4 regions of the Lysinibacillus sp. NPDC056959 genome follow, and region 2 is predicted to be linked to each of the others. Evidence: riboswitches for the same ligand, from Rfam matches in the RefSeq annotation. Region 2 holds a riboswitch; each other region holds the start of a gene.
What was found. Region 2 has a riboswitch for cobalamin ahead of nikA (nickel ABC transporter substrate-binding protein). Riboswitches for the same ligand answer to the same signal wherever they lie in the genome.

Region 1 (5,266 bases), on a different contig from region 2:
AGTTGGAGCGTCAGCGAGGCATTACGATTTTTGCGGAGCAAGGCCGCATGACGTTTGGGGATGATACATATACGTTGATCGATACACCAGGGCACGTCGATTTCTCTCCAGAGATGGAGCGTGCCATTCGGGTTATGGATTATGCCATTATTATTGTTAGTGCTGTCGAAGGAATACAAGGTCATACTGAAACAGTGTGGCAACTTTTACGCCAATATCATGTTCCAACCTTCTTTTTTATTAACAAAATTGATCGTGAAGGAGCAGATGTTGAAGCTGTAATGGCTGCGCTTCAAAAGGATTGCTCTGCAGATGTTTTATTCGTAGACGAACCGCTCCGTTCCGACTATGTTTCAAACGACATAATGGAGCGGCTTGCTGAACGTGATGAACAACTTCTCGATGCTTTTCTCAATGAAACATTGGATAGCTCTAGCTGCCTTACTCATTTATCTCGGATGATTAAACAGGAAAAGGCCTTTCTATGTTTTACTGGGTCTGCCTTAAAAGATAGTGGAATAAAGGAATTCCTAACACAGCTCCCCCTCCTTACAGAGACACAATTTAATAACAACGCTCCGTTTCAAGGTGAGGTGTTTAAAATTCGTCATGATGGACATCAACGCTTAACTTTTATCAAATCTTTGCAAGGAACGTTACATGTCCGTGATGAACTTTCATTTGGAGACGTGACTGAAAAAGTGACGGAGATTCGACTATACAATGGCAACCGGTATGAAACTACTCAAAAGATAGAGGCTGGGGAGATTTTCGCAGTAAAAGGGATTAGTCAAGCAAACATCGGCGATATTATTGGTTCTTCGAATAATTCTCAGCCCTTTGAGTTAGTACCGACTTTACAGGCAAAAGTACATTATGAAGGCACTCAGCATATAAAGGACGTGTTAAAAACTTTCCGTATTCTTGAAGCAGAAGAACCTTCATTACGTGTGCTATGGCATGAAAAATTCCAAGAAATTCATGTTCATATTATGGGTGTCATCCAACTCGAGGTTCTTATCGAAGTGCTTCATGAACGGTTCTCGCTAGACATTTCATTTAGCGAACCACAGATTTTGTATATGGAAACGATTACCACAACGGTAACAGGTTACGGTCATTTCGAGCCATTAAAGCATTACGCAGAAGTCCATTTATTGATGGAGCCAAATACACGCGGCACCGGCAATACATTTGTCAATGCATGCCACGCCGATGATTTATCAGTTGGACATCAACGACTCATTGAAAAACATTTATTCGAGCGCGATCATCATGGGCTGTTAACCAGTTTTCCCGTTACAGATATTCGCTTCACGCTCTTAACAGGACGCGCACATAATAAACATACTGAAGGTGGCGATTTCCGTGAAGCAACATTCCGTGCATTACGGCAAGGGCTCGAACAAGCAGAAAATATATTACTAGAGCCGTACTACCGCTTTAAACTTAAAGCTCCTAGTGATTTCATCGGCCGCATGATGACGGACATTCAGCAAGCTGCTGGTACATTTGACGCACCAATCATAACTGAACATGACGCGATTGTAACCGGCCGGGCCCCTGTCTCAACATTTATGAGCTACAGTACAACCTTTGCCGCCTACACCAATGGGAAAGGCGTACTTTCCCTACAATTTGATGGCTACGATACATGTCACAATACAGAAGAAATTATTGCGCAAATAAGCTACGATAAGAACGCCGATCCCGACTATACATCCTCTAGTATTTTTTGCGCAAAAGGCAAGGGCTACTCCGTTCCATGGCACGAAGCACAAGCAGCAATGCATTGTATTGACTAAATTCATAAAAACAGGACATGATTTGTTAGATCAATGTCCTGTTTTCTTATGTTTCATGAAGAGTTACTATACTTTTGTGAGTAATCTTGCTTCGCGCGGGTATTTACCTTCCTTCCGCGGGTATTTGCCTTTCTTCCGCGGGTATTCCCCTTCCTTCTGCGGGTATTTGCCTTTCTTCCGCGGGTATTCCCCTTCCTTCTGCGGGTATTTGCCTTTCTTTCGCGGGTATTTACCTTCCTTCCGCGGGTATTCTTGCTTCGCCCGGGTATCTACCCTATACTGACAACTCCATTCTACTACCTTGCCAGGCATATACCTTCACCTCGGGGTATTGAAATTCATCCCGCACATTTTTAATTTACTAAGCTTGTATCGTTTTCTGTCCCTGTTTATTAATAAGATATGAAGATTCCACCACAACGTAGCTATAGGATTGTGAGAAATCCATTAAAACTTTGCCAGGTCGACTTTTCAAAAGTTGTAAATTATCAATCAGTTCAAGCAATAGTTCATGACCTTTTCCACGTGGGTGCCAGTTTAAATGATTATCATTTAGTTCCTTCACAGCTTTTAGAAATTGATGATACTCTCGCTCTATAAAATTGATTAGTTGTTTATTTTTATAAACTACTCGTGATAAATCCTCTACATATACTTCATAAAAGCGCATCACTATCGAGCACAATAAATCATTGACCCGAGCGGCACTTAGTATTGGCTTAGGGGCTTGGGAAAGTCGCTCTAGATTTGGTTTTGCACGCGTCGAATCGATACGTGTAATTAAATGAAAATGTTCACCATTAACATCGTACACAATTGGATTTGTCGGCATATACATCATAAAATCATTTGTTTTTGTTTTAAGTTGATCTGTAATAATTGCTTTTGCAAAAAGGTGGCCATGAAAACTTTCATTTTGAATCCAAATAATATCTTTGTTATATAAAATTTGATCAAACAATCGTTCATTACTAATAAGATTGCTAGCTATTAATTGATCGACAAGGGATTCTACAACCATTCTTGTTGTAGCTTTCTTGGCAATTTCAGTGCGTGGCTGCTTACAAATTTTCATTTCTACATATTGCGAATCCTGTGCTGTACTTACATGAATATTCGTCATCATTGCATCCTCTTTTCGTACATATTTTTCAAAACGGAAGTCTTCTTTTACATAAAAAAAGGATTTCCTACAACTAGAGGAAATCCTTCATTCTATCTTTTTCATTCATCACATAATGTCAAATGATACCCAAGCATAAAAGAATTGCCTTGAAAGCGATTACCTTCTTTTTGGGCGTTTGACGTACGGTGACGAACAGAGCATTCTGTTTTGTCAATATGCCACCTCCTATTCCTCGTAGGGTTATGGTGTGTACTCATAATAGGCAGGTATCCTGACTCATGGTCATCACTACTTTTCACCTTCCCGTCGTTAAACAGTGGTATATGAAAAGTCGCTCACATTTACAGTTGCGGGACAGTGTCGGATTTGCACCGACTTCCCTTTTAAGCGTTATCAAGAGATAAACGCACCTATTATTTATTAATATTAAATTGTAATTTAACACACTAATACATGTAGAGTAGATATTCCTTTTGTATTTCTGGTTTAAATTGTAATATGTATTCTAGTATTTGTCAAAAGACAAAAAAGGGCTATCCCAAATTAATGAGATAACCCTATTAATTATTCTAATTTTCCCAAACCTGACCTCCATAATTGGTCGGTGAGGTCAATTTGCAAGGTTATCATTTGGACAAACTGTAAGGCAAAAATTAACGCGGGTGTGAATCTGCGTACCTGTTTTGGGTACGGCTATTGCATTCTACCAATGATAGAACAAAATGCGGAACGCCCTTCCTCAATAAGTAGTTTACATGCAAATTCACATTGAACTTGTGAAGTGTAATGTCCCGACTGAATACGGTAACCATCCTTCTCATTACCGAACACCTCACCATATCCGAGGTATTTCTGTGACAATAATAATTGTAAGCGTGTGTTTGCTTCTGCTCTTGTCTTGAATGGCGCTGTATGAATACGGAAGAACTTAGCACCTTTCGGAACATCAGTAAAAAGAGTTGGAAAGCAATCTATATAATAAATTCAGTCGTATCAAGGGTTTGGAGTATATTTGTGAAAATACATAATTAATAATGCTAGAAATATTAGTTCTAAGCAAATTATAGTGAGTGAAGTCTATTTAGATTTTTTATGTTCATTGTTCGAGATATGAGTTATTATATAAACATTGCTTTCTATTAATTAGGAGTTGTTTTGTGTGAAAGATAATCTTAAGAAATATGTTATTTTATCCCTAACCATAGTATTTTCGGTATTTACGGCACTGTATTTATATGATAAATATCAAGAATATCAATTTGATAAGGGCATTGCAGATGAAAATGAAAAAAAATTAGAGCAAGAAAGGGAAAGATTTCTGAATAAAGTGAAGGTTGAATTTAAAAGGGATACTTCTTTTGATACATTTGCTGTTGAAATTACAAATTTTAATGACAGAACTATTCATGGATATATAGAAGTCACAATTCTCGATAAAAATGAAGAAGTATTATGGGAAGAATTAGTTTTCATTCCAGAAGATGGAATAAAAAGTGGGGATACGTATAGATACGTAAAGGATTATGATTCAGTTGAAAATGCTGATTCAGTTAAATTCGAAAAATCGGTTTATTAGTTAATTGCACATCATACATATCAAACACGCTACCTATCATGGTTTGCGTGTTTTTTGTTTTGTATAGACAATACTAATTTAAATGTTAACGTTTATTAATAATATTTATTATATAAAGGTTAACTTTTTAGTATAACTTATATTTTTTTAAAAAAGATAATTAAAACCATTCCCATAAATACGGAACTTATTAACCTTCTTACCAGTCAATGAACCGTCTGTATTATCTGCTAAAACTTTATATTTTACTTTGCCATCTGCAATAGTAATATCTACGTTTGTATAGCGTTTCACTTCTGTAGTACCGTCAAAAACTGCTACTGCTTTGAAATTGTCCCCCATATACTCACGTAATTTTCCGTAAGCATAACTTGTAATTTCAGCCATTAATAAACACTCCATTTCATATATTTGTTAGTGGTATGTATATATTTTTTGAATCATTATGTATAAGAAAAAGGAGTCAGTGTGACAAGCACCGACCCCAAAAAGAGGAAACTATAATATGACAACCAATCATAAGATAGATGTGAAACCTAAAGACACACTAACAACCACGAAAATGTGCCTTATCGACTTCACAGCCGACTACGCAACTAAACTAGGAGGTGAAAATTGCGTAAGGGAGAAATTTTATGACTAATAATAGAACACCTATCAATGCACGAGGGGATTCCATGGCACAAGAACTCATGCACTGAATTGATATTTCTATAACGTTTGTGGACGACCGATTAACAAATTTGAGTTGACTCTGAA
Region 2 (5,554 bases):
AATGATTCTCTAAAATGCATTTCTATTGTCTGAATACTATCAAAAGCTACCAAAGGATTTTGTGTAATCATCGATATTTGCCTTCCTCGATAATCTCTCAATCTTTCTTTTGTTACAGATGTTAAATCAGTATTTTGAAATAAAATTTGACCCGTCGATTTTGCTACAGCAGGAATAGATTGCATAATTGCTTGACATAACATCGACTTTCCACTACCACTTTCACCGATAATACCTAATATACGTCCTTTATTTGCAGTTAAATTAATAGAAGATAAGATTTCCTGCTCTCCTATTTGCACATTTAAATTATTGACTTGTAATAAGATTTCTCTTTCCATAGCTATCCCTTTCAATGTTCAACTTGCTTGTTATGACGAGATATGAAGTTAAATAATAGGACTACAATGATTATTGCTACACCTGGATAAAGCATAAGTTCAGGATGTTGTCGAACATACTGTTTGCCTTCACTTATCATCATTCCCCACTCAGGAGTAGGAGCTTGAACACCTAATCCAATAAATGAAAAGCCAGCAATTTCTAGAATGACTTTTCCTAAATCTAATGAAATAATAGTCAGCATCGGCGCCATAATATTTGGCACGAAATGGCGTAGGATTAGCTTAACTCCTGAAGTTCCACTAATTTTAGCAGCTTTTATAAATTCTTTTGCATGAACACTTATAAATAGGCCTCTTAAAATTCTTGAATAATAAATAGTTTGAGTAAAAATAAGTGCCAATAATAGATTTCTTAAACTTGGACCCAAAATACCTAGAAGTCCAAAAGCAAGAACAAGCGTAGGGAAAGCTAATAAAATATCACAGATACGAATAAATAAATAATCAATTATCCCCCTCTTAAAAGCCACTATTGCCCCTATCCATATAGCGAAAAAGGTTGCTACTAACTGTATAAATAAAGCTGATCCCAAAGAATAGCGAATACCTAACAGTATACGTGAAAGTATACATCGCCCTAAATGATCTGTGCCGAAAGGAAATGCCCATGATGGTTCTAAAAACTTTTTAGTTACATCTACCAAAAAAGGATCATTCGGCATGATAAACGGCGCAAAAAGCCCTAATACCCCAATAAATGTGAGAAGAGTTATACTAGTCAATTGTTTACCATTTAAACTTTTGTGTAATTTAATCAATCTACTCTCTCCCCCTTACTATCATTAGCTGAGGGTCAAGAACTCGATGTAATGTATCAGTACATAAATTAGCAAAAACATAGATGATAGCGATTATTAGAACATAACATTGCACAACTGGATAATCCCTATTCATAATTGATTCTATTAAGTAGCGACCTAAACCTGGCCAGCTAAATACTTGCTCAACAATAACTGCCCCACCTAATAAATTCCCAAGTGTCATGCCAAGCATTGTCGTCAACGGAATAGCTGCATTTTTAAAGACATGTCGACTGAGAATAACAGATTTTTTCAACCCTCTTAAATATGCATACTGAACATAATATTTTTGTAATTCTTCTATGACACTTGTACGAATTGCTTGAACAAACAATCCAGTAGTTGGTAATGCCAAAGCCACGGCTGGTAAAAATATATGTAAAATAGTCCCTTTACCATTTGTCGGGAAAATGCCCAGCTTCAAACTGAATAAGTATAAAAGAAAAAAGCCTAACCAAAAAGTTGGGATGGATACACTGATAATAGATAATATGCATACAATCCTATCAAATATGGAATTTTTATAAAGAGCACTTATTATACCTAGAGGAATACTAAAGCAAATAATACATACAAATGCAGCTAGGGCTAATTCAAAAGTTGCCGGTAGTTTTTCAAATATTTCTTGAGAAACGGGTAATTTACTCACAAATGATGTACCAAAATCGAAGTGCAGCACACCTTTTAGCCATATAAAATATTGAATAAACAAAGGCTGATCAGTGCCTAATTCCGATCGTAGCGTCTGTATTGCTTCTGCTGTCGGGGCGACTCCTGACAGTCTAAGTATGACCTCCGCTGGCTCTACTGGCACAAAACGAATAAATAAAAAGGTCATTATTGAAACCCCTAGTAAAACAAATGGTAATGTAATCACTCGTTTTAGACAAAAAAGCCAAGTTGATTCGTACATTTCTTTCATCACTTCCCAAGTCTTCATAGTGCAAAAAGAGAGGAGTCATAGTAGACCCACTCTCTTCTCTTTCTCTTACTTTAAATCCATTTGAGCATATGGAATATCGTATTCAGATGCACGAGGATTAATATCTTTCATATGTTTATGGTAAATAACGTTATTCGTTTCATATGAAATTGGATAAAATAATGCTTGGTCATGGAACATTGTTAAAATATCTTTATACAATTGCACACGTTCCACTTCATTTGTACCAATTAATAGTTGATGTATTTTACCATCAATTTGTGCTGCGTTATCTAAGCCTAATTTCGCTTCATAAACGCCATTTGCATTCGGTGTTGCTGATTCATTTGCGAAGCTGTGTGGGTCTGTTGGTGGACCATTTGTGCGCCAGAAATTAATATCTACTTGATTATCCATTAATTTTTGGAGCCCTACCATTACATCAGCGCCTTCAAGGTTTAATTGGACGCCTAATTTTGCTAATTCCCCTTGCATTAATTCTGCCATTGGTTTTTGGATAGCATCTGTTGCAATATAAATTAAATCTAATTGAAGAGGTTGCCCATTTTTAGAACGGATTTTATCACCATTTTTTAATGTCCAACCTGCTTCATCTAATAACTGCTCGGCTTTTTCTGGATTAAAGTGTATTGGTTTTAAATCAATATTGGCATATGGAATTGCATCCCAAAACAGTGTATTGGCAACTTTTTCTGTACCATGTGTTATACTTTCAACCATTTGTTCTTTATTAACAGCGAATTGAATAGCCTGACGTACTTTTAATTCTGCTAAAGGACCAGATTGAGTATTAAAAAGTAATGCACGTGTAGATAAAGGTTCAGATACAGCCGTTTTATATTGATCGCTGTCTTTTAAGAAAGTGTAGTTATCTAAGCTAATAATGCCTCGACCATAAATTAAGTCTAATTCCTCGTTTTCGAAAGCTAGTGAAATAGATTCTGAATCAGGTATAATTTTCACTTTTACTTTGTCAACTAGTGGCTTTTCACCCCAATAATGCTCATTTCGGCTAAAAAGTGCATATTGATCTTTTTTGTATTCGGTTAATACCCATGGACCTGTTCCAACCGAAGCTTTAATACCTTTATTAGTTGTATCTCCCTCTGGGAATCCGTTATCCCCTAAAAAGCGAAAAGGTCGCACAAAAGCAAGTTCATTTAATACAGGGTAATAGGGCGCATCTAATTGTAGACGAATTGTATAGTTATCTTCTTTCACAACATCTACAATATGATTCACCATCCCCATCCAAGAGTGTGTATCACGATCTGCTAAAACTGCATTAAAATTACGAATAACATTATCTGCATTAAAGGCTGTCCCATCAGAGTATTTTACATCTTGTCTAAGATGAAATATGTATGCTGTTTTATCCTCAGAAAATTCCCAACTCTCCGCTAATTTCGGCGATATTGTCCCGTCATCGTTATATTCTACCAATGATTCATACACCATTGCTTGCGCAGTCATTTGGTTTGGTAAATAGGTATGCGGATTTAAAGGCCCTATATCTAGCGGCCAGCCAACTGTTATCATTTTTCCTTCGCTAGAAGTTTTACTTCCATTACTTTCATTCGAGCTTGAACAGCCTGTTAAAATGGTTAACATCAGTATTAGAATGAAAGGTAATAATTTTTTAAAAAATATCATTATGATTGCTCCTGTCTATTCTTGGGTGTTAGAAATATATATGTCTCTCCACTATACTTCAAACTTGAAACTCAAAGTTATCGTCATTACTATGCTCTCGCTTTATTTGCACCTTACTTTGATATAAATTTCTAAGATTAGAAAATTGCATAAAAAAAATCCTTATTCCACTTGAATAAGGATAGAAAAACTCATTATTAAAAGCCTTCCATCCATCTCCCTATCTTTCGTAGATCTACAATGAATCTTACTACAAGCAGGCATTCTGGCTTATGAATCTTCATTTTGCTTCACCTTCCCAAGTACTTACTCAGTGGTATTTGAAACAAAACTCCTCATTTACAGTTGCGGGACAGCATGGGATTTACACCCATTTTCCTTTAAATTATGTGAAAAAGTTTTTTCACTCAAACTTGTAATGATACATATTAAATTAGTATTAAACATAACACGCTGCAAAGACACACGTCAATTTTATTTTCTGAATATAATAAAGTTTTAAGATTTTTAAACATAGTTATTTATATTTATTCCGCCAAAAAAGCCATCATAGTGAGATGGCTACATTTCTATCGTTGATGTTTTTTTAACAATGATTCTGTAAAAGCTCTAGATTGTCCCTTGGGAATACTAACTGTTTGCCACTCAGAGCCCTTTATTTGCTTAGCGATGTAAACGATTTGACCGACATGTTGTGAATAATGAGACATTTGTCTTTCAATCGCATCTATCACGGAATGCCGTTCTCCTCTTATCGTTACACCCCCTTGTAAATCAGCTTCCGTTAAACCATGTAACGCATCTAAAAATACTTGCCAGCCCTTTTCCCATACTGTCATAACCTCTTCTTTTGTCTGAAGGCTATCCGTAAATTCATCATCACGATTTCTCGTTGCTTTCTCACCATCTGTCGTTAAGAAGTCCGTCCATCTCGATATCATATTTCCACTAATATGTTTTACAATCACTGCGATACTGTTTGAATCTTCATTATACGCCCAGTGCAATTGGGTCTCTTCTAGTTGGTTGAGTGTTTTATCGCCTAGCTCTTTGACACTTCTAAATCTTGTTTTGACAACATTTAAATACATTCGCGCTACCGTCATTGTTGAACCCCCCCCGTCCCTTTTCAACTATTTTAATATAAACAGAATACAATGTGCTATTTTGGTAACTAGTTGTTGCCTAAAATAAACCGATACTCACTAGGGGTTCTTCATCACTACTGATTGCTAGCCTTCACCAATCGAGCTTTCCCAGGCAGTTTTTCTTCCACCTTACTTCTTTGCATTCGCTGAATGTATGTGCGGGATAAATTCCCTTGCAAGAGCAACCATTTTTTCTTGTGCTTCCTGTTGATCACCATTTAATTGATAGCCTATTTGATATACATAGCCATTATAATACGTAAAAAACTCATTGGCTCTTGTACTCATTTGATAAATGCGCTTGCCTGCCGCATCAAAATTATAGTATACATACGCGAAACCTTGATCTGGTGTCATCGCTCGAAAATATAAAGGATTCATGAAATTCAAACCTATATTCGTGATTTCCCCTGAAAAATCCTGACTATCCGTAACTTTATAGTATACTAAAGGATTATGATCCACATTTATTACCGTAAAATTAATATATTGACGATCCACTCCAGTGAGAGACTTTTGTTTAAAACTAAATTGAAATTGCTTTTGCAGACTACCATCTTGCATATCTGATGTTACCGCATAGACCTCTTGTATATTTGATTTAAA
Region 3 (5,554 bases), on a different contig from region 2:
ATAAAAATCACCATTTGCATATGGGTCACTGCCGCCTCGTGCAATTAATAAAACCGCAGTATCCTTATGTTCTTCTTCAGCATTAAAGCCGATTTCTGCTAAACGATCTTCTAAAATCGCAAATATTTCTTCATGGATACCGATTGTTTGACCATATGTGAACGTAATATTTGGATAATGCTCACGCGCATGTTCGATTTCTGCTGGAATATGCATTTTTGAATGTCCAGCATGAAGAAGAATAATCGGAATAACATGCACCTCTGTAGCGCCCTTCTTCACACAATTCGTAATACCTTCTTCGATGTTCGGCGAGGCAAACTCTAAAAAACATGTTTCTACTAAAAAACGCTCATCAATACGAGGTTTCATTTGCTCGATAAACGTGCGTACCTCTTCATTTCCTGCTTCTAAACGGCTCCCGTGGCCGACAAATAAAATTGCTTTCATCTCATTACCCCTCACTAGTCGCCGCATGGAGCTGGCTCAACTTTTATTTTTGAAGACATATCCTGATACGTAAAATGTAGGATCTTTTTCACACGCTTGAAGTATTTAAACAAACGTTCATTTGGATGTGCATTTGCTTTATATTCTTCGATAATGTCGGTAATAAGCGGTATTAGCTGTTCAGGTTCTAATCCCTCAACAACAGGCTGAGCCGCATGTGCTGTCCGACCAACTGGCTTGGCACCAATAAAAACATCGAATTTACTTTTACGATAAACAATGCCAATATCATCAAATACGGCTCGATAACACGCCATACCACAGCCATTAAAACCAATATTCAATGTTTTCGGTAACGACATGCCACCAAGCTTTTCTTGAATCTCTTCCGCATATGGGATCGAATCGGTTTTTTCTCCGTAACAAAAATCACAAGCCTTTAACGAAAGTACGTCACCAATTGGTGTTAGTAAAAAGCCCACTTCACGAAGCTTTGCTGTAATCTCTCCTGGCTCAGACGTAGGAATTTTTAAATGAATTTGGTGGTCTGGTGTATACTCCATCGTTCCTTCCTCACCAACTACCTCAGCTAAGGTCATCATTTGTTGAGGAGTAAAAAACTTATTGGCTACCCCAGGACTAACAGCTAATTCAAAAACCGATTCGATTTTTTGTTGAACGAGCTTAGATGTTACTTTCACAGCGTTAGTTCCCTTCACCTTTGCCAGAGCTGCTGTTGCCATTTCAAGGGATGACTTTTTAGGCTTTGGTTGTGGTGTTATAGCTAAACTGGGCTTTATACGATTGGCATTCGGATCTGTTGCAAAATCATTTCGCGCTGCCCCAGTTTCTTGATTCATTGCCCATGGTTCATTTTCTTCCTTTAGTCGTTGATGTGGTCGTAACGGCTGTTTTTCTTCTCCAAGTGTATATTTACGCTGATAACCACGTGGTGTAATCATTTTATTGTCATAGAAAAATGTTGTTGAATTCCCGATAATAACGGTTGTTAACATGCCGATATCATGTTCAAGCATTTCTGCTAAAGTCGTCATCGTAATTTCCTGACGGTCACGATACGCGCTTTTCACAAGTCCAACCGGTGTATCTGGCGAACGATATTCTAATAAAATTCGTTGAGCCTCTACAATTTGTCTCGTACGACGTCCACTTTTTGGGTTATAAAGCGCAATAACAAAATCCGCCATCGCCGCTGCTTCTACTCGCTTAGCAATTAAATTCCAAGGTGTTAAGTGGTCACTCAAACTAATTGTACAAGCGTCGTGCATAATAGGAGCACCTAGTAAACTTGCACACGAATTAATAGCAGAAATACCTGGAACAATTTCTACTTCGATACCAGTAGCTTCAGTCCATCCTAGCTCGATTAATACTTCATACACTAATCCAGCCATCCCATAAACACCGGCATCACCGCTGGAAATAACCGATACGATACTTCCAGCCTCTGCTTGACGTACCGCTTCCTGTGCACGTGAAACTTCTTCTGTCATACCAGTACTAATAATCGACTTTGCACTAACTAAATCTTGAATAAGCTCAACATAGGTTTTATAACCAATAATCATATGACTTTGTTGTAGTGCCTCTACAGCACGAGTCGTAATATGTTTAAAGTCTCCAGGGCCAAAGCCAACTACGAAAATCTTACCTTTTTGCGCCATTTTGTTACCCCTCTTTCACCTTTTCAATACCTTTAATGGCTGTTGTTTGTGCTGTACGCTGTAAAGATCCTTCACGTAAAGTAAAGACATGCTCATTATGTAAAGATTCATGATTTAAATCTTGTACGAGTGCCTTCGCATGCTCTGTTGTCGGCACGCGGTACCAATTCCCTTGAGGATAAGCAATGACAACACAAGCATCTTTACACCTACCATTACAGCGAGTCCTTGTCGTATGTATTTCCTTATCAAGTTCCAGTACCTGTATTTCATCACGAATTGCCTGAGTAATGTCCTCAGCATCTTTTTTCATACAGCTACTACCATTGCATATAAAAAGATGTGTTTTCATCCCCTCTAAATTCCAAGTTGTCATAGTTTTTCTCCCCTCATTTGCTTTTAGGAAAAAGAAAAACCTTTACTCTAGACGAAGAGTAAAGGTTTAGTAGAAGCCAAATAAAAACGAATATATACAGGTACTCGTTCTCGCTTCAACTTCTCCCTCCGAAAAGTTTGCATGTATCATCACATAAGCAGGTTTCCTGACTTAAGCTTCCTTTTACTTTCGCGCCTTCCTAGTTCTCACTAGTGGCATCCGCGATTTCATCAGCTATTACAGTAGCGGGGGCTGTATCGGATTCTCACCGATTTCCCTATTATCTTGAAAATATTCAAGCACTTATGAATGTTTTATATGAAATTATTATTTTTTTAAAATTAAAAACTGTTTCTATCATAGCCTATTTTTTTAAAATTTCAATATTTCTTTCTAAATTTGTGACATTTTCAGTAATTTTTTAATGAAAAACATGACATTTCTTTTCTATTTATCTAAATTTTCGACATAGACACTCAATTAAAAATTTTTTCTTAAAAAGTATAGCATATATATGGAAAATCATGTTACACTTTGTCGTGAAATCACAACTTCATCTTTTTTCGGTGCGAATTGTTCATCATTTCGCTTAAAAGGGAAGCCGGTTTAAGTCCGGCGCGGTCCCGCCACTGTACTAGGGAGTTTTATAGATAATGTCACTGTCCAAAGGATGGGAAGGCCTATAAAACGTTGATCTAAAGCCAGGAGACCTGCCGAAAAATATGTGATCGTTTGAACCTACGAGGATAGGTATGCGGCTGAGCAAATTAGAATTTTATTTGCATTTTTAGCTATGCACTTTTCCACAATTGGAGAAGTGCTTTTTTGATTTCATCGCATACTAATTCTAACTATTTTAATGTGAGGAGGAGAGGTTTTGAAATTCTCAGGTTGGAAGCTTAGTTATTTCTTATTGGCATTTTTATTCGTGCCAGATCGTGCATTTGCGATGCACATTATGGAGGGCTTTTTGCCAATTGAATGGGCGATTTTTTGGTGGGTCTTATCCATTCCATTTATTATTTTAGGATTACGTTCTATTCGTAAAACTATTGATGAAAATCCTGAAACAAAAATGATTTTAGGATTATCTGGTGCCTTTGCCTTTGTACTATCAGCTTTAAAAATCCCATCTGTAACAGGTAGTTGTTCACATCCGACAGGGGTTGGTCTTGGAACAGTTCTTTTTGGACCATTAGCAATAAGCGTTATCGGGACAATTGTATTATTATTCCAATCTTTGCTTTTAGCACATGGTGGGCTGACGACTTTAGGTGCTAATGCCTTTTCTATGGCAATTGCTGGTCCTATTATTGCTTATTATGTTTTTAAGGGCTCTCAAAAAATGGGATTATCATTTTCAGTAGCTGTCTTTTTAGCAGCAATGCTTGGTGACTTAGGTACATATATTGTCACTTCTGTACAATTAGCTCTCGCCTTCCCTTCTGAAGTCGGAGGCTTTATGGCTTCATTTACAAAGTTTGCTAGTATTTTTGCGTTCACGCAAATTCCTCTTGCTGTTAGCGAAGGCATTTTAACAGTGATCGTTATGAACTTCTTAAAAAAATACAATGTGAGCGAATTAAAAGCTTTACGCGTTTTCTCGGCAAAGGAGGCTCACTAACATGAAAAAAAATTTACTGCTCTTAGCAATTGTTGTGTTGTTAGCAATCATCCCCCTCTTCATTCAAAAAGGCGCAGATTTTGAAGGTGCTGATGGCGAAGCGGAGGCAGCAATTGGTGAAATAGATGCTAACTACGAGCCTTGGTTTGAAAGCTTATGGGAGCCACCAAGTGGTGAAATAGAAAGCTTATTATTCGCACTCCAAGCTGCTATTGGAGCCGGATTTATTGGCTATTTCATCGGCTTAATGCGCGGTAAACATAAAGAGGGGTAAGCGATGTTACTCATTGATAAGTATGCTTATATGAATAAACTAGCGTCTGTTCATCCGCTAGAAAAAATGACGTTTTCCCTTGGACTGCTTTTATTGTCGCTTATCATGAGAGATGAACGAACCTCACTCATTACATTTATTGTGATGAGTGCTTTTATCATTTTAGGTGCAAAAATCCCAGCTAAATATTACGCAAAATTACTATTGCTACCCGGATTTTTTTTACTTTCGAGTCTAGCATCCATTTTAATTTCTATAGCGCCAACAACAAGCACGGTACCTCCAACTATTTGGTCAATTTCTATTCATCATTGGACACTATTTGTTGGCATTGCGAGCTTAGTGAAAGCGCAACAGCTTTTTTTCATCGTACTTGGCAGTATAAGCTGTTTGTATTTTTTAATTCTTACGACATCAGTCCAATCTATTTGTTATGTCCTGCGACAATGGCGACTGCCCACTCTATTCGTAGAGCTAGTAGCACTAACGTATCGTTTTATTTTTATCTTTTTAGATAGTATGCAAAAAATTCATCTTGCTCAGCAGGCTCGTCTCGGGTACAGCTCCCCTATTCAGTGGCTTCGCTCGGTCTCCATGCTGATTGTTGCTTTATTTGTTGAGATGTTCCAACGTAGTCGTGAACTAAACAATGCGATGGAAGCACGTGGTGGCGAGACGGTCTATTGGCAGGAGGAGATTACTTATAACACGAAAAATTGGCTAGGTATTGTTGCAATTTTTATACTCCTCATCATTTATGGAGGTTTTTTCTCATGACAAACTTATACTTTGAATTAACACGTTTATCTTACGCTTATGCAGATGGAACTCATGCTTTAACAGACATTACACTTCAAATTCCAAAAGGGAAAAAAATTGCTTTACTTGGTCATAATGGTGCTGGAAAATCAACATTATTTCAGCATTTAAATGGAATTTTGAAGCCTACAGCTGGATGTATATCCTTTCAAGGGAAAGCACTCAACTATAGTAGAAAAGCATTAAAAGAATTACGTCAACAGGTTGGTATTGTTTTTCAGGATGCAGACAACCAGCTTTTTTCTGGCACTGTTAAACAAGATATTGCGTTTGGACCTCTGAATCTTGGCTGGACAACTGAAATAATTGAAGAAAAAATTGCTTGG
Region 4 (5,554 bases), on a different contig from region 2:
CGGCTAGTCCCATTAACATAAATAAAAATACTTCTAAAAATATCGGCCATGTTAAATGGAATAAACTTAACCTATCTGTCTCTTTAATATCACTTTCTTTTAATATATCTGCCAATACTTTTCACTTCTCCTAATCGTTTCATAAAGATTTTTACGGGCTCCCAACTTTCAACTACCTTCTTTACCATCTATACAGATAAATTACTGCCCAATCAATTATGCCTCGGCATAATTTCGTCCGGAATGGCTTTGTGCTTAGGCCTGCAGGTATTTTTTGTGCGAAAGCGAAGCGACAGCACCAAGGTTTTATCTGCGCGAAAGCGTAGCGGCAGCGGCAACAACACGAGGGCCGACACGATGTCGGTCATTTCCGTAATGCCACAGGACGTGGCGCTCTTAGACTGAGTTCCTCTATTTCAGCCGGTGTTTGGACACCCGCTGAAATAAGTTAAAAATATATAGTATCTTATCATAGATTTTTAGGCTGTAAAGAATTTTTAAAATGAAACACCTAATTATACCTTGTCATAATGCTTCCATAAGCTTTTTGGCCAATATGAGTTAAAAGATTATGCAAAGATAATACAATACGCAAAAAATCCCTCTCACAATTTTATGTGAAAGGGTTTCTTATCATAGTAAACAATAATCCTGCAATTGCTTACGTTTTTCAGTTGTTAACCCAAACTCTTGCTCTAAAAAAGCTGCCTTAGAGCCATATCGGTTATCCATTTCATCAAATGCTGCTTGTAAATAGTCTTCACGGGCAGACATTAACGCATAAAATTGCTGTAATTCTTGATCGCTATAATCTTGCTGAATTGTTAGAGCCATTCGTTCGACTAAGGGACGTAAATGTACATTTGTATCTAAATAATCCTCCATGATCGTTTCCTCAGGGACATCTAAAGCAAGTAAAATAAGCGCACTGCCAATACCTGTTCGGTCCTTCCCGACTGCACAATGATGAACTAGCCCTAAATTTTCAGGTTGTTGAATCGTTGCTATTAACTCTTTGAACGAGGCATTATTAAAAGGCATTTGTGCATAAAATTCTCGAAACATCTCCGTGCTTACAACCTTATAAAAATCTTTCCCACCAGCGTTTGTGGGCATCTCAAAAGCATGATTTCCTTTTGCTGGTATTTGAATATAATTGGCATATGGGAATATCGGATTAGGATTATTTTGAGCCTCATGGTTGTCTCGATAATCAAAAATTGTTTTCACACCTAGCGTTTCAAAGCGCTCTTTATCTGATTTCGTCATTTTACCAAGTGCTGCTGAGCGATAAATCAAACCATTCTTAACAGCACGCCCATCTCTCGACTTATAACCACCCATATCCCGAAAATTATAAACTGCCTCAAACGGAATAATATTCATATCAAACTGTTTCACTGACTGCACCCCTCCCTGTTAGAAAGCATACTTATCTCTATTTTATAGAACAATTCGATATAATACCAATTTTCACACTAGTGGATGTCATACACTTCTTAGACCAACGAGAGATTTATTGGGGGTGTTTCTCTATTGAGGCAGAGCAGTTATCCACTTCATTCTTTCTCTTTCTAACCCATGCGGAACAGTTATCCACTTTACCCGTTCTCTTTTCCACCCAAGCAGAGCAGTTATCCACTTTACCCGTTCTCTTTTCCACCCAAGCGGAGCAGTTATCCACTTTACTCGTTCTCTTTCCCACCTAAGCGGAGCAGTTATCCACTTCACCCGTTCTCTTTCCCACCCAAGCCGAGCAGTTATCCACTTTACCCGTTCTCTTTTCCACCCAAGCCGAGCAGTTATCCACTTTACCCGTTCTCTCTTCCACCCAAGCCGAGCAGTTATCCACTTGATTCTTTCTCTTTCTAACCCAAGCGGAACAGTTATCCTTTTTATCCATAAAAAAAAGCTGCCCTTGATAAAGGACAGCTCAAAACACTATTTTTCAATATCAATTATTTAAATAACTCAGGGTATACTGCTTTTGCGATTAACTCAACAGCTTCGCCAATACGCGGACCTGGACGACTTGAAATATCAGTATCTATATAATAAACCGCTTTATTTTGAATAGCAGTGATTGAATTCCATCCACCACGTGAAAGAATTTCTTCCGTTGTGTTTTTCATGTCTACTGTTGTTAAAATAACAGCTGGGTTTTTCGCAATGACATCTTCCTCAGATACCTTTGCCCAGCTTTCAAGGTCAGCAAAAACGTTGTTAACGTTTGCAGCATTTAAAATCTCTTGTTGGAATGTACCAGAACCAGCTGTATAGATGTCTGGCTTTGGACTAATTTCTAAATAGATATTTTTTGGTTCTTTCACATCTTTAACTTTCGCTTGGACATCTGCAATTTTAGCTTTAATATCTTCATTTAACTTTTCGCCTTTATCTTTGATGCCCATAACCGTTGCGACTTGTTCGATATCCCCATAAACATCATCAAATGATTTAGCTGACTGAATGGCAAACACTTTAATACCCGCATCTTCGAGACCTTTTAAGGCATTTAAATTTTCTTCATCGCCTCCAGTTGTATAGGCAATAACTACGTCTGGCTTTAACGCTAAAATACGCTCGCTATTGAATATTGTAGAAGTAGAAACACGCTCAATTTTTTGCGCTTCTTCTGGATACGTATCATACTCTGTTGCACCTACGATTTTATCGCCAACGCCTAGCGCAAATAAAATCTCTGTATTACTCGGTTGTAATGAAACAATAGTTTTAGGTACTGCATTAAACTCAACTTCTACACCACGGTCATCCTTAACTTTATAGCTAGTAGTTTTCTCAACTTGTTGATCTTCTTTAGAAACAGCATCTTTATTTGTATCCTCTTTCGTGCCACAGCCAACTAATACAAGTGCCAACATCAACACAGAAAGCCATTGTAGCTTAAACATTTTCTTCATTTCATTAACTCTCCTTTTTCTTTTTCATCGGGTATGACTTACTAATAAACGGTATTTCAGCAATACCAGCATGCTGATTCATATAGACAGCCATTACAAAAAATACATTGGTTAGCAATCCTAAATAATCAAAGAGAATAGCTGGTACTTCGCGTTCTTCAGATACTTTGTGCAAAACACGGTATGATTTTTTCGCTTCACTACGACATAAATGTAATGCAGAAGCTGCATCTGTTCCTTGAGGTAATACAAAGTTTTGTATTTCCTCTTTAACATGACTAACATAGAAATCATAGCGATCACTAAGCCGAGTCAAATCATCTTCGGTTACAGCTAATTTACCTCGAACCGAGCCATTTACATGGTAAGCCATTGGCAAAATGGCTAGTAAATCATCTGCTACTACCTCTACCGTTTCTTTTTTAACCGCCGCCAATGCTACACCAATATGTGTTGTTAGGCTATCCGTTCGAATTTCAAAATCTACTGTAGATGCCTTTTCACGCATAAATGGATAACAAGAATAACGTGCATCTTTTTTCAAATATAAATCCCCGCTTTCCTTCATGAAAAATTCTTCCCTTAATAACACCTCGGCTTACACCAGGTGAATTATAAGCGCATAAAAAAAACGTTGTTCCCACTCCTAAGGAAACAACGAAAAATAGCATAAATAGTGTCGCATAAATACGACATAGCCTATGTATTTGCCGCATATTCTCCTAGATTCCGAAGAGTTATCTATACGTTCAAACAAAGGTCGGTCTCCTGGCTTGTACAGCTCACTACGTTCATAAAAAACCTTCCCATCGGATAATTCGACAGTGGTATATCTTTACGACTTCTGTACTTACAGTTGCGGAAACAGCTCCGGTTTTTCACCGAATTCCCGATTATGCTATAGTTTAGCACCTTTATTCTGCAAGAATTATTCACTTGTTATGCAGTTTATCATAGATTGATAGGAAAAAATAGCTGTGGAATTTTAGAATAAACAACGATGGATAAAAATCATGCAGGTATTACCGTATGCACGCGGATATATTCACTGCCCCATTGGGTATTCATCCTGCTCGTGCAAATATTTATTATGCCTCATAAATTAAAGCATTTAATTTTTTCATACGTTATAAAAACTATTTCTCATAATGAAAGAATTTGCAACAAATAGTCATTAACTTTTATCGGATGGCATTTTTATATTTCTTTTTGGATTTAACATCTTTCTCTTCCTCAATTAAACGCTGTGCAATTTTTAGTAGTTTGGGGTCATTTGTTGCATCGAATAGCTTTTTAAAGGATACAATAATATCATAGCGTATTAATGTCGGGTGCTTTTCGTCTAAGCATGTTTGATATCTTTTAGCCAAATATGATACGACTAAATCTCTTTGTACCTGCCCCGCTAAGCCTATTTTCCAAATTGCCTGTAAAGTATGCCTCACAGTGACTGTTTCTTCATCATACGTTACTGCCCAAATCTTTAAGAAGTCCTCTAATACTCTTTCTTCAGGATCGCTTTTTGCTGCCAGTGCGCATAAAAATTGTGCAGCACTTGCACGTATATGTCCATTTTTGTATGTAAGAGTTTGAACTAGTTGTTCCCAAACTGAATAGGTCCAATCAACTGGTTCCTGCATAATTTTCATTAATTCTTCGTATGATTTGTATTGAATATCACGGTCACGCTCTGTTAAATTACTAAAAAGTTGCAAAATCTCTTTTTCCATGATTCATCCCTACCTTTATTGTTTCAGAACGTAAAAAATAGTGTACTTGTAAGTGTTATCTCATTTACCATCATGCTTTACTTTGCTACTACAAAATAAAAGTCTCATATAATTGTAATTTCAGAGCAAAATCCCCGATCGTATATTTCAAAATTATCAGAAATGACATTCATTATGCAAGAATCTTTTCTTTTAGCTATATGAAGATAGAGGAATACTCGTTAGGATTATCATTGGAGTTATCTCACTTATTAGCCTTCGATTGAGTCCAAGCAAAATACGTAATAACAAAAAATTGAAGCTAATTCTTTTTTCGGCTGTATTATCATTTTTATAACTGGGGCTATAGTTGTAAAAATATCTACCTATGTAAATTTATTCATTACAAAAGTTATTTTACTCATTATTGACCGAGTAGTCGAGCCTAAATTAATGAATAACATTATATGTTTGCCTAATAGGTTTAATCGTAGAATCTTAACTATAGTTTAAACAGTTGATAATTTCCAGTACCGCCAAATAATGAAAAAAAGGTTATCTTTGTAATTCTCTTACAAAGATAACCTTTTCGCTATTTAAATCGTCTATATAATAGTACGGCTTATTAAATACGACCGAAGCCTACTAAATATTGATTCCACCAATCAAGTGATTCAATGACAACACCTTTATTTTGAGCATCAATCATTGTGTTGTTCCCTAAGTAAATACCTACATGCGCTATACCTGAACCATAGCTGAAGAATACTAGGTCACCTACACGTGCTTCACTTGCTGAAATACGTTGTGTTGCTAAATATTGTTGTGATGCTGTACGTGGTAAAGATACGCCTGCTTGTTTGTAAGACCATTGTACAAGACCTGAACAGTCAAATCCTGTCGATGGGTTACTACCGCCCCAAA

Region 1: another riboswitch for cobalamin. It lies ahead of ACFTQ7_RS09405 (hypothetical protein); the one in region 2 lies ahead of nikA (nickel ABC transporter substrate-binding protein).
Region 3: another riboswitch for cobalamin. It lies ahead of ACFTQ7_RS02905 ((2Fe-2S) ferredoxin domain-containing protein); the one in region 2 lies ahead of nikA (nickel ABC transporter substrate-binding protein).
Region 4: another riboswitch for cobalamin. It lies ahead of ACFTQ7_RS11185 (hypothetical protein); the one in region 2 lies ahead of nikA (nickel ABC transporter substrate-binding protein).

Annotation. Positions count from the first base shown of each region.
Region 1 covers NZ_JBHURE010000006.1:37,088-42,353, reverse strand. Annotated here, with positions in the region: gene ACFTQ7_RS09410 (GTP-binding protein) at 1-1,805, shown strand, start outside; gene ACFTQ7_RS09405 (hypothetical protein) at 2,167-2,931, opposite strand; cobalamin riboswitch at 3,176-3,360, opposite strand; gene ACFTQ7_RS09400 (SPOR domain-containing protein) at 3,625-3,906, opposite strand; gene ACFTQ7_RS09395 (hypothetical protein) at 4,091-4,507, shown strand; gene ACFTQ7_RS09390 (hypothetical protein) at 4,655-4,894, opposite strand.
Region 2 covers NZ_JBHURE010000012.1:54,051-59,604, forward strand. Annotated here, with positions in the region: gene ACFTQ7_RS14665 (ABC transporter ATP-binding protein) at 1-341, opposite strand, end outside; gene ACFTQ7_RS14670 (ABC transporter permease subunit) at 353-1,162, opposite strand; gene nikB (nickel ABC transporter permease) at 1,164-2,144, opposite strand; gene nikA (nickel ABC transporter substrate-binding protein) at 2,193-3,800, opposite strand; cobalamin riboswitch at 4,039-4,232, opposite strand; gene ACFTQ7_RS14685 (DUF1572 family protein) at 4,370-4,906, opposite strand; gene ACFTQ7_RS14690 (hypothetical protein) at 5,078-5,554, opposite strand, start outside.
Region 3 covers NZ_JBHURE010000002.1:169,172-174,725, forward strand. Annotated here, with positions in the region: gene ACFTQ7_RS02895 (sirohydrochlorin chelatase) at 1-450, opposite strand, end outside; gene cobJ (precorrin-3B C(17)-methyltransferase) at 465-2,135, opposite strand; gene ACFTQ7_RS02905 ((2Fe-2S) ferredoxin domain-containing protein) at 2,140-2,511, opposite strand; cobalamin riboswitch at 2,651-2,832, opposite strand; cobalamin riboswitch at 3,059-3,243, shown strand; gene ACFTQ7_RS02910 (energy-coupling factor ABC transporter permease) at 3,389-4,135, shown strand; gene ACFTQ7_RS02915 (energy-coupling factor ABC transporter substrate-binding protein) at 4,137-4,409, shown strand; gene cbiQ (cobalt ECF transporter T component CbiQ) at 4,413-5,186, shown strand; gene ACFTQ7_RS02925 (energy-coupling factor ABC transporter ATP-binding protein) at 5,183-5,554, shown strand, end outside.
Region 4 covers NZ_JBHURE010000007.1:147,215-152,768, reverse strand. Annotated here, with positions in the region: gene ACFTQ7_RS11200 (MATE family efflux transporter) at 1-106, opposite strand, end outside; gene ACFTQ7_RS11195 (tyrosine-protein phosphatase) at 634-1,401, opposite strand; gene ACFTQ7_RS11190 (ABC transporter substrate-binding protein) at 1,959-2,921, opposite strand; gene ACFTQ7_RS11185 (hypothetical protein) at 2,926-3,465, opposite strand; cobalamin riboswitch at 3,663-3,852, opposite strand; gene ACFTQ7_RS11180 (hypothetical protein) at 4,103-4,651, opposite strand; gene ACFTQ7_RS11175 (C40 family peptidase) at 5,256-5,554, opposite strand, start outside.